DNA from 2 places in the Frondihabitans australicus genome. Region 2 is predicted to be linked to the other one. Evidence: predicted binding sites of a transcription regulator. Region 2 holds the regulator's gene; the other holds the start of a gene.
What was found. Region 2 encodes HspR, which represses chaperone genes until heat shock. Its sites were predicted from a motif close to AAGTTGAGTCNNNNNGACTCAACTT; they were not measured.

Region 1 (5,802 bases), 490 kb from region 2:
CGCCGTGCGACGCCGGCCGAGAGGGTCGCTCGGCGACGAGAAAGGCCCCGCCCACCGGGTGGTGAGCGGGGCCTTCGGGTGAGGTCGCGAGGCTAGAGCGCCGCGGCGGTCTCCGGGTGCGACACGGTCGCGTCGAGCGAGCCGTCGGCAGCGGTGAGGCGGACCTCGTCGCCGGCGGTCAGGCCGCCGTCGACCAGCAGCGAGGCGATCCGGTCGTCGACCTCGCGCTGGATCAGGCGACGCAGCGGGCGGGCGCCGTACTCCGGCTCGTACCCGTGCTCGGCCAGCCAGGCGAGCGCCGACTCGTCCGCCGAGAAGCGGATGTCCTGCACGAGCAGGCGGTGCTCCGTGTCGACGAGCATCAGCGACACGATCTCGCGGATCTCGGCGGCCGTGAGCTTCTGGAAGAGGACGATCTCGTCGATCCTGTTCAGGAACTCGGGTCGCATCGCCTCACGGAGCTTGCCCATGACGCGGTCGCGAAGCGCCTTGTCGGAGCCGAAGCCGTTGCCGGCCGACCCGTCGAACGACGAGGGCGTGAAGCCCATGGCACCGCTGCGCGATGCCAGGAACTCGCTGCCGAGGTTCGAGGTCATGATGACCACCGTGTTGCGGAAGTCGACCGTGCGACCCTGGCCGTCGGTCAGGCGACCGTCGTCGAGCACCTGCAGCAGGAGGTTGAACACGTCGGGGTGCGCCTTCTCGATCTCGTCGAGCAGGATCACCGAGTACGGGTTGCGGCGCACGCGCTCGGTCAGCTGCCCGGCCTCGTCGTAGCCGACGTATCCGGGAGGGGCGCCGACCAGGCGCGAGACGGTGTGGCGCTCACCGAACTCCGACATGTCGAAGCGCAGCATCGACGACTCGTCTCCGAAGAGCGAGGCCGCGAGAGCCTTGGCGAGCTCGGTCTTGCCGACGCCCGTCGGGCCGAGGAACAGGAACGACCCGGTGGGGCGGCGGGAGTCGCCCATGCCGGTGCGGCTCCTGCGGATCGACTTGGCGATCGCGGCGACCGCGTCGTGCTGGCCGATCACTCGGGCGTGCAGCTCGTGCTCGAGCACCGCCAGTCGAGAGCGGTCGCCCTCGGTGAGGCGCGAGGCCGGGATCCCGGTGGCGCGCGAGACCATCTCGGCGATGGCCTCCTCGCCGATCACGGCGTCGACCGAGGTCATCGAGGGCGCAGGATGCGAGGTGGCGGCCTCGAGCCGACCCTCCACCTCCTGCATCCGGTCGCGGAGCCCGGAGGCCTCCTCGTAGCGTTCGGCTGCGACGGCCTGGTTCTTCGCCGACTCGAGGTCGGCGAGCTCCTGCTGGAGAGCGCCGACGTCGACCGTCGAACCCAGACGCAGGCGGCGGCGGGCGCCGGCCTGGTCGATCAGGTCGATGGCCTTGTCGGGCAGGAACCGGTCGCTGACGTAGCGGTGCGAGAGCTCGACCGCGGCGCGGATCGCCTCGGGCGTGTATGTCACGCCGTGGTGCTCCTCGTAGCGCGGGGCGAGCCCGGCGAGGATCTGGACGGCGTCCTCAACGCTCGGCTCGGGCACCTGGACGGGCTGGAAGCGGCGCTCGAGAGCGGCGTCCTTCTCGACGCGGCGGTACTCCGAGAGCGTGGTGGCGCCGACGATGTGGAGCTCGCCGCGGGCCAGCCGGGGCTTCAGGATGTTGCCGGCGTCCATGCCGCCCTCGCTGCCGGATCCTGCGCCCACGACCGTGTGCAGCTCGTCGATGAAGACGATGAGCTCGTCGGAGTGCGCGGCGATCTCGTCGACCGCCTTGGTGAGGCGCTCCTCGAAGTCGCCGCGGTAGCGGGTGCCCGCCACCATCGACGCCATGTCGAGGGCGACGACGCGCTTGTTCCGCAGGGGCTCGGGCACCTCGCCGTCGGCGATGCGCTGGGCGAGGCCCTCGACGATGGCGGTCTTGCCGACGCCGGGCTCGCCGATCAGCACCGGGTTGTTCTTGGTGCGGCGCAGCAGGATCTCGACGGTCGCCTCGATCTCGTCGGCCCGGCCGATCACCGGGTCGACCCTGCCGTCGCGTGCGCGGGCGGTCAGGTCGGTGCCGAACTGGTCGAGGGTCGGGGTGTCCGAGGGCTCCTGGCCCGGGTGCTGCTGGCCCTCCTCGGCCGCCTGCGCCGTCTGGATGCCGCCCTGCTGGGCGAAGCGCTGCATGGCCTCGGGGGTGACGCTGGCGGCGGCCAGGAGCTGGCCGGTGACGGAGTCCTGGTTCACGACCAGGGCGAAGATCACGTGCTCGGGGTCGACGTAGGTCGAGCCGAAGCCGCGGGCGGCCTGCGCGGACTCGAGGAGCACGCGCTGGGCCGCCGGAGTCAGGCCCGGGCGCTCGGGGGCGCCTCCGCCGGAACCGGGAAGACGACCCTCGATGGCCTGGACGAGGCGGTCTCGGTCTGCTCCTGCGAACGCGATGAGGTCGCTCGCGGGGTGCTCGTCGACCGCGACCCGCAGGATGTGGAGCGCGTCGAGCTCGGCGTGGCCGTGCTCGACCGCGTAGGTGCGCGCTGCGCCGAGGAGCTCGTGGGTGCGTCGGCTCAGGAGCCGCGAGATGTCGATGGGGCGGCCGAAGTTGCCGCCGTTCTGCTGGCCGGCGAGGAGACGAGCCAAGATCTCATCGAACGAGTTGTCGTTCGACGAGCTGTCGCCGTTCGTGGGGCCGAAGTTCTCAGGCAAGGTACCTCCTGGGTAAACGTGAGTGCCTATGACTCAACTAACCCATGGAGGGTGGGGTGCATTCCCGTTCGCCGAAAAAAGTTGAGCGCACCCCGCTCAACCCTCGTCGCGTGTGCCGTGTGTGGGATGCTGGCCCGGAGGAAGGGGGCTTCGTGACCGATGAGGCGCGTCGTGTGCCGGGCGACTTCGAATCCTGGTTCGAGGGTCTCGTCCGTGCTTTTCCCGAGTTCAGCGAGACGAACGACGACGACTTCTTCCGCGACGACGACGGGCTCGTCCTGGGGCATCTCTTCGTCGGCGAGATCACGGCGAACCTGGTCGCCGGCCGGCTCGGTGACAGACATCGGGTCCGGGCACTCCTCGACTTCCTCGAGGCCGGATACGCGACGGGCGACGCCTATCGGCAGAACGTCATCGCGCTGTCGTTCGTCGAAAACCTCGGCCCGCGATCCCGCCATCTGCGGCACCTCGGGCCTCGGCTGACCGCTGTCGCTCGCGAGCTGTATCCCGATGCATTCGGCTGGCGGCGCGTGTGGGGCACGCCGCGTCGCGCGCGATCCTGACCGACGTCACCGGCCCGAGATCGCATGCTTTGTCGGCTCGGAAGGACCGGGGCGACAACGAATGCGATCTCGCGGGGCGCGGCGGGCGCGTGGCGGCGCCGGGCCGGCTAGCTGGGGTAGGTCGCCTGCGACAGGAGCTGGGTGGCGCGCGCCGCGTACTCGCCGCGCACGAGCACCTCGTACCGCCCGGCCTCCATCGTCTTGATCGACGAGAAGTCGCGCTGGCCGCGGGTCATCGCGTGCCCGACGAAGCCGAAGATGAGACCCCACACGGCGCCGATCACCACGATGGTCAGGACCACGCCGAAGAAGTTGTCCTTCGGGTTGAACAGGGCGAACAGCACGCCGAGGGCGATGCCGAACCAGATTCCCGACGTCAGGCCGCGAAGCGCCGCAGAGCCGTTCGTCACCCGGCCGCGGATGTTCTCGACCGTGCGGAGGTCGTGCCCGACGATCGACACGTTCTCGACAGGGAAGCCCTCGTCGGAGAGCCGGTCGACGGCCTTCTGGGCGTCCTCGTACTTCGTGAACGACGCGACGACCTGCGGGTACGAGCCGCCCACGAACGCGCCGACGCCGCCGAGCGACTCGGCAGCCGAGCCGGTGGCGTCGGCCGCGGGCTGCGCGGCGGCCGGCGGCGGCACGCTGCCGGGAGGGGCGTACTCGCCGTACTGCGGGGCCGGGCGGCCGGACTGCTGCGCGTCGGCCTCGGCGGCCTCCTGCCCGAGGGGCGGCGCCGAGGGCGAGGTCTCGCCGTGCGAGGTCTCGGCCGGGGGCGGAGGGGCGTCGAGCGGGCGCTCGGACGGGGGCGGCGGGGGCGTGGTGCCGGGATCCTGCTGATCGGTCATGCGGTCTCTCCTTGAAAGCTGTGTGTTTCCACCCTGCCCGCTCGATGCTTGCCGCACCCGGTGAATCCGCCTTATATCAGAAGTGCGTTCGGCAGAACAGGGATATCGCGCCACTCCACGCGCGTGTGAGAATCCGCGAGATGTCCACGCCAGACCCTGCCTTCGACGCCGAGACCGACCCTGCTCGCGACGCCGACTCCCGCCCTGCCGACACCCGTGCCGCGGACTCCCGCCGCCACTTCGAGACGGAGGGAACGGACCTCGACGAGGCCCGCGAGTTCTACACGGAGGGCTACAACGGCTCCGGCTTCCACATGGAGCGCACCGAGAAGGACTTCGTCTACCGCTACTCGCTCACCGGCGACGACGAGATGACGCTGCGCTCGTCGGCGTTCTTCGGAACGGTGCTCGGAACGGTCCAGCCGAAGGACGAGTACATCGTCTCGTGGATCTCGAGCGGCACGGCCGTCATGGACCTCGGCGGAGACGAGACCGCGCTCGCCCTCGGTCGGCCGGCGATGTTCCCCACCGGAAAGCGGTTCGCGTTCCACTTCGCCGAGACCCGGCAGAACCTCGTGCAGTTCGACGCCCGGTACCTCGAGCGGATCGCCGCTGAGCGCACGGGCGCGGCCCCGGGGCCGCTCCACTTCCACCATCAGGTGGTGCCCGAGGCGCAGGAGCTGACGGCCTGGAAATCGACGATCACCCGCGTCGCGCGCGTGGTGCTCGGTGCGCCCGGCGACGCCCCGGCGAGCCCCCTGCTGCGCGCGGAGGCGAATCGCGCCGCGGCCGAAGCGCTCCTCGCCACGTTCTCCCACGACGCACCGCGACCCACGATGCTGCTGCAGCTGCCGTCGCACGCGAAACTGCGAGCGGCCGTCGAGTTCATGCACGCGCGCGCCGAGCAGCCGATCACGGCGACGGACATCGCCGAGGCCGCGGGGCTCAGCCTGCGCGGGCTCCAGCACGTGTTCCAGCAGCAGCTCGACACGACGCCGACCGACTACCTGCGCGGGATCCGACTCGACCACGTGCGTGCAGAGCTCGGCGCGCACTCGCCGGCCGACACGACCGTCGCGGCCGTCGCCAGGCGGTGGGGCTTCGCGCACGCGGGGCGCTTCGCCGGGGCCTACGTGCGGCGGTTCGGGGAGTACCCGGCGGCCACGCTCGGGCGCGCCTGACCCTATGCTCGGGGCATGAGCTCTGCATCGGCGCCGAGTGGCCCTGCTCCTGCGCCCTCTGGCCCCGCCGCCCCGGCCGCCTTCGTCGTCGGCGAGGCCCTCGTCGACATCGTGGTCGACGGCGCGTCGACCGTCGAGCACCCCGGCGGAAGCCCGATGAACGTCGCCTACGGGCTCGCGCGCCTCGGCCTGCCCACCGTTTTCCGCACGCAGCTCGGCCGCGACGACCGCGGCGAGGCGATCGTCGCGCACCTCGACGAGACCGGCGTCGTGCTCGACGAGGCGTCGTTCGTCGACGAGCCGACGTCGACGGCGGTCGCGACGATCCAGGCCGACCGCCACGCCGAGTACGACTTCTCGATCGCGTGGGCGCCCGGTGCTCTCTCGGCGCCGGCGGGAGTGCGGCTCGTCCACACGGGGTCGATCGCGTCGGCTCTGGCACCAGGAGCCGACGACGTGCGCCGCCTGCTCGAGACCGCCTCCGCCACGGCCCTGGTGAGCTTCGACCCGAACGTGCGCCCGG
Region 2 (5,802 bases):
CCAGCCGTCCGTCGCGATCCAGGTCTTCCAGGGCGAGCGCGAGTTCACCCGCGACAACAAGAACCTCGGCACGTTCGAGCTGACCGGCATCGCTCCGGCTCCGCGCGGCATCCCGCAGATCGAGGTCACCTTCGACATCGACGCCAACGGCATCGTGCACGTGTCGGCCCGCGACAAGGGCACCGGCAAGGAGCAGTCGATGACCATCACCGGCGGCTCGTCGCTCTCGAAGGACGACATCGACCGCATGGTCCGCGAGGCGGAGGAGCACGCCGCGGAAGACAAGGCGCGCCGCGAGGCCAACGAGATCCGCAACAACGGCGAGCAGATGGTGTACTCGATCGAGAAGCTCCTGAAGGAGAACGACGAGAAGCTGCCCGCCGACGTGAAGAGCGAGGTCCAGGCCGACGTCGACGCCCTGAAGTCCGCCCTCGCCGGCGACGACGACTCGGCCGTCAAGCCGGCCGTCGACAAGCTGTCGGAGAGCCAGCAGAAGATCGGCCAGGCGCTCTACGCCTCCGAGCAGGCGAACCCGCAGGCCCCGACCGACGGCGCCCCCGCGGGCGACGCTCCGGCCGACGACGAGGACATCGTCGACGCCGAGGTCGTGGACGACGACGACGACAAGAAGTAGTCGATGAGCGACGACAACACGACCCCCGACGGCAGCACCGGTCCCGACGACCGCGTCGACCCTCAGGCGGAGCCCCAGCCCCAGTCGGCCGGGGCCCCGTCGGAGGACGGCGGCACGGCCGACGTCGACGACGCCTCCGAGCTGATCGACGCCGAGGGCCCCGACGTCGAGCTCCCCGAGACCGAGGGTCTCAGCGCCGACGACGAGGCGATCCTCGATCAGGCCTCGGCGGACCTCGTCGCCGAGATGCGTCAGGACATGCTGCGCGCCCAGGCCGAGCTGGTGAACTTCCGCAAGCGCGTCGAGCGCGATCGGGAGGCCAATCGCGATGTCGTGATCGCCGAGGTCATTCGCGCGATCCTGCCGGCCCTCGACGACCTCACGCGAGCGGAGGCTCACGGCGACCTCGACGAGGGGCCGATGCAGGTCATCGCGCAGAAGCTCCGGTCGGGCTTCGACCGATTCGGCCTCACTCAGGTGGGGGCGAAGGGCGACGTGTTCGACCCGAAGTTCCACGAGGCGATCGTGCAGCTGCCGAACCCCGAGGTGACCGTCAACACGGTCGCCGACGTGATCGAGCCCGGCTACGTCCTCGGCGAGCGCGTGCTGCGCGCTGCCAAGGTCGCCGTCTCGGTCCCGGCGTAGCAACCCCCGGCGCCTCTGGCGCCACCGGCGGCGGGCTCCTCGACGGGGCCCGCCGCCCCCATACTCTTCACACACGCGAATCGCGTGTGCCCCACACGAAAGGCTGCGACGCTTGGCAAGCCAGGACTGGTTCGACAAGGACTTCTACGCCGTTCTGGGCGTCTCGAAAGACGTCACGCCCGCCGAGCTGAAGAAGGTCTACCGCAAGCTCGCGCGCCAGTACCACCCCGACTCGAATCCCGGCGACGCCGCGGCCGAGGCGAAGTTCAAGGAGATCAGCGAGGCGCACTCGGTGCTCTCGGACCCGGAGCAGCGCAAGGAGTACGACCAGATCCGCGCGATGGGCTCCGGAGCCCGGTTCACGGCCGGCTCGGGCGCACAGGGCGGCGGCGGCTTCGAGGACGTCTTCGGCGGCATGTTCGGCCAGGGCGGCGGCGGAGGCGGTCGTCGTGGCGGTTTCGAGGACATCTTCAGCGGCATGTTCGGCGGCGGCGGCTTCGGCCAGACCTCCGGCGGCTTCCGCGGCTACGGCGGCCCGACGAAGGGCAACGACATCGTCGCCTCGACGACCCTCGACTTCAAGACGGCGGTCACCGGCGAGACGATCACGCTCAGCCAGTCGCAGGGCAAGCCGATCAAGGTGCGGATCCCCGCCGGTGTCACGAACGGCCAGAAGATCCGTCTCCGCGGTCGCGGCGAGCCCAGCCGCGACGGTGGCGAGGCCGGCGACATCGTGCTCACCGTGGCGGTCCGCCCGCACCCGGTCTTCGAGCGCGACGGCCTGAACCTGCGCCTCGACGTGCCGGTCACCTTCGCCGAGGCCGCGCTGGGCGCGACCATCGAGGTGCCGACGCTGGCCGGCGACCCGGTTCGCCTCCGCGTGGCGCCCGGCACCCCGTCGGGCCGCGTCCTGCGAGTCAAGGGCCGCGGCGTCGACGCCAAGGAGGGCAAGGGCGACCTGCTCGCCACCGTCCAGGTGGCCGTGCCGTCGCACCTCAGCGACAAGGCCCGCGAGGCTGTCGAGGCTTTGCGCGACGCCCTGCCCGACGAGAACCCCCGTGCCGATCTGCTCGATCGGGCGCGCCAGTAGCTACCCTCGTGTGAAGGAGGCCAGGCAGTGGACGAGAACTCCCCGATCTTCGCGATCGCGGTCGCGGCCGAGCTCGCGGGCATGCACCCGCAGACGCTCAGGCAGTACGACCGACTCGAGCTCGTGGTGCCCACCCGCACCGCCGGCAAGAGCCGCCGCTACTCCATGCGCGACGTCAATCAGCTCCGCGAGATCGCACGGCTCAGCGGCGAGGGCGTGAGCCTCGAGGGAATCCGCCGGATCCTGGAGCTCGAGAACCACGTCACCGCGCTGACCACGCGCGTCCGCGAGCTCGAGTCGGCCCTAGCCGACGAACTCCTCAATCGCCCGGGCTCGCGCGTCTTCGCGGCCGGGTCGTCGGGCGGCGTCGTCCCGCTGCGCCACGGCACTCGCCCGCAGCGGCAGACCTCCGTCGTGCTCTGGCGCCCGAACCGGTGAGCCCGCGCCCGGTGGTGGCGCAGCTGCTGGGCCTCGGCGACGTCGAGACTCCGCCCCGTGTGGCCGAGCTCGCAGGAGCCGACACGGTCACCCCGGTCTGGCGCAACGAGGTCGGCGGCCTGACCTTCCAGCTCGGCGAGGGCCCCACACGTCGCTTCGCGAAGTGGGCGCCTCACGGCCGCGGGCTCAACCTCGTCGCCGAAGAAGCCCGCCTCCGCTGGGCCGTCGACTACGTCACGGTGCCGCGTGTGCTGGCCTCGGGCCGCGACGACGATGCCGGCTGGCTCGTGACGCAGGGCCTCGCCGGGACGAGCGCGGTCGTGCCGAGGTGGCAGTCGGATCCTGCGACCGCGGTGACGGCCTGCGGCCGAGCTCTCCGGGCCTTCCATGACGCTCTGCCCGTCGACGACTGCCCCTTCGACTGGTCGGTGTCGGCTCGCCTCGCGGCCAGCGACAAGGCCAGGGCGCAGGAGCCGACGCTGCCCCCGGTGCCGCCGATCGATCGTCTCGTCGTGTGCCACGGCGACCCCTGCGTGCCCAACACCCTCCTCGCCGACGACGGCACGTGGTCGGGCCACGTCGACCTCGACGCGCTCGGCGTGGCCGACCGCTGGGCCGACGTCGCCGTCGCGACGATGAGCCTGGAGTGGAACTACGGGCCGGGGTGGGACGGCGCCTTCCTCGACGCATACGGCATCGCTCCCGATGTCGAGCGCACGGACTTCTACCGGGCGCTCTGGAACGGCACGTAGGCCGGGCCACCCGCGCCTTTCACACGAGTGCGCCCGCCGGAAGCCGGTGCAGGGCCTCCGCGGCGAGCTCGGCGCCGATGGCGTCGCCGTCGACCGTCGCCTGACGCAGCCTCGAATAGGCGTCGTCGAGCGAGGACATGTCGAGCAGGTCGAACAGGTTCGGCAGCCGGAGGCGGTAGGCCAGCCCGGCGGTGATGTCGCGGCAGACGCGCTGCAGCTGCGAGTTGCCGCAGGCGTCGACGAACAGGTCGAAGAGGGCGATGGTTCGCGCGTTGAGCCCGAGAGCGTCGTGGCTCGCGAGGTCGTCGCGGGCTGCGTCGATCGTCATCACGATGGAGTCGCGTGCCGTGTCGTCGAGCCTGCCGACTGCCAGGCGGACTGCGCCGCCGTACAGCACACCGAGCGTCTGGAGCACCTCGAACGCCTCGTCGTCGCGGGGCTGGGCCACCCTCGTGTACTTGTTCGGCTCGATCTCGATGAACCCCGCGTGCATGAGATCGTTCAGGGCCTCGCGGATCGGCGTGCGCGAGCAGCCGAGCCATTCGACGAGCTCGTCGTCGACGAGTCGCTCGCCGGGCTCGAGCGTGCCGTTCAGAATCGCCTCGAGCAGTTCTTCACGGATCTGGTCGCGCAGCAGCCGGCGCGGGGCGAGCATCTGGGGTCGTGGGACGGGCATCGGTCATTCATCCTCTCGGCGAATAGCGGCGGGGGTTGTACGGCCCTCGATGTTCCCATCACACTTTCAGACTGATGTAATACCTGTCAAGTACTAACGCGGAACAAAATATTCCTAGTAATATCGTGATCATGAGACCACGCGATCAGGCCATCCGCACGTCCATGGCGCTCCGTCTCCGCGAGCATCGCGAGCGCGTCGGCCTCAGCCCGAAAGAGGCGGCAGACCGCGCCGGCGTTGCGCTCGGCAACTACTATCAGCTCGAGCGCGGCGACGGTAACCCGACGGTCACGACCCTGGTCAAGCTCGCACGCGGCCTGGGCGTCGACCCGTCCGACCTCCTCACCGGCCTGCACCCCTGAGACATGGGGCGTACCCCGTTCTGTCGGTGCCTCTGCGTACTCGACAAGCCGCGACGAGCACTCCTAGAGTCCCTGTATGAAGAAGCTGACTGGTGTGATGGCGCAGGCGCTGACCATCGACGAACCGGTCGTTCTCACCGGAACGGCTCCGCACGGCATCCTCGTCTGCGACGGCGGGTCTCTCGACCTCCGCGGCGGAGTCGACGACCGACTGACCATCGAACCGGGCGGCTACGTGCTCCTCAGCGGCTCGTGCCAGGCGACCGTCTCGATCCACGAGGGCGGCCTGCTCGAGGTCGCGGGCACGCTCTCGGGCGCCGTCTCGCGCAACGACGGTGAGCTGTGGGCCATGTCGGGCTCGTGCATCCACGGCCGGACCCTGAGCGCCGCCGGCTTCTTCATCGACCTCGAGGCCGACGCCACCCCGCAGGAGGACGCCCCGCGCTTCCGCCTCACCGGCACCGGCCACGACCTCGGCATCGCCGACTGACCACCCGCCCTTACGCTGGGTCGATGCCCTTCGACTTCGACACGCTCCGCCGACGCCCCGACTTCGAGGCGCCGAACCTCGTGGCCGTCGACGCCACCGACCGCCTGCTCCTCGACGAGGCGGCCACGTCGCTGGCCGCCGCCGAGCCGGGCGAGGTCGTCGTCATCGGCGACCACTACGGCGCGTTGACGCTGGGCGCGGCCGCGCTGCACGGTTCCACGGGCATCAGGGTGCACCAGGATCCCCTCGTCGGCGAACGGGCACTCGACCTCAATGCCGCCGAGTCGAACCTGTCCGCCGTCTTCACGCACCATGCGCTCGACGAGTCGCTCGTCGCGGGCGCACGCGTCGTGCTCCTGCAGCTGCCGCGGTCGCTGTCGGCCCTGGACGAGATCGCCGGCCTCGTCGCGCGGCACGCCCACCCCGAGGTCGCGGTCTTCGCCGGTGGCCGGATCAAGCACATGACGCTCGCGATGAACGACGTCCTCCGCGAGCATTTCCAGGTGGTCTACGCGGGCCTCGCCCGCCAGAAGTCCCGGGTCGTCACGGCGTCGGAGCCGGTCGTCCCACCGGTCGAGTCGACCTGGCCCCGCATCGAGCGGCACACGGACGTCGAGGTGCCGGGCGGCGCCCTCGCGGTGGCGGCCTACGGCGCGACCTTCGCAGGAGCCAGGGTCGACATCGGCACCCGGGCCCTCCTCGACGTCCTGCCGCA

Region 1: a site for HspR is predicted at 2,766-2,790, ahead of C8E83_RS18365 (ATP-dependent Clp protease ATP-binding subunit). Genes of this name have one in related genera too.

Annotation. Positions count from the first base shown of each region.
Region 1 covers NZ_RBKS01000001.1:3,862,517-3,868,318, forward strand. Annotated here, with positions in the region: gene C8E83_RS18365 (ATP-dependent Clp protease ATP-binding subunit) at 93-2,687, opposite strand; gene C8E83_RS18370 (DUF7674 family protein) at 2,840-3,250, shown strand; gene C8E83_RS19975 (YflT domain-containing protein) at 3,358-4,098, opposite strand; gene C8E83_RS18380 (AraC family transcriptional regulator) at 4,239-5,279, shown strand; gene C8E83_RS18385 (carbohydrate kinase family protein) at 5,295-5,802, shown strand, end outside.
Region 2 covers NZ_RBKS01000001.1:3,371,989-3,377,790, forward strand. Annotated here, with positions in the region: gene dnaK (molecular chaperone DnaK) at 1-634, shown strand, start outside; gene C8E83_RS16130 (nucleotide exchange factor GrpE) at 638-1,279, shown strand; gene C8E83_RS16135 (DnaJ C-terminal domain-containing protein) at 1,392-2,369, shown strand; gene C8E83_RS16140 (heat shock protein transcriptional repressor HspR) at 2,397-2,807, shown strand; gene C8E83_RS16145 (aminoglycoside 3'-phosphotransferase) at 2,804-3,559, shown strand; gene C8E83_RS16150 (GntR family transcriptional regulator) at 3,579-4,235, opposite strand; gene C8E83_RS16155 (helix-turn-helix domain-containing protein) at 4,367-4,597, shown strand; gene C8E83_RS16160 (hypothetical protein) at 4,674-5,087, shown strand; gene C8E83_RS16165 (class I SAM-dependent methyltransferase) at 5,111-5,802, shown strand, end outside.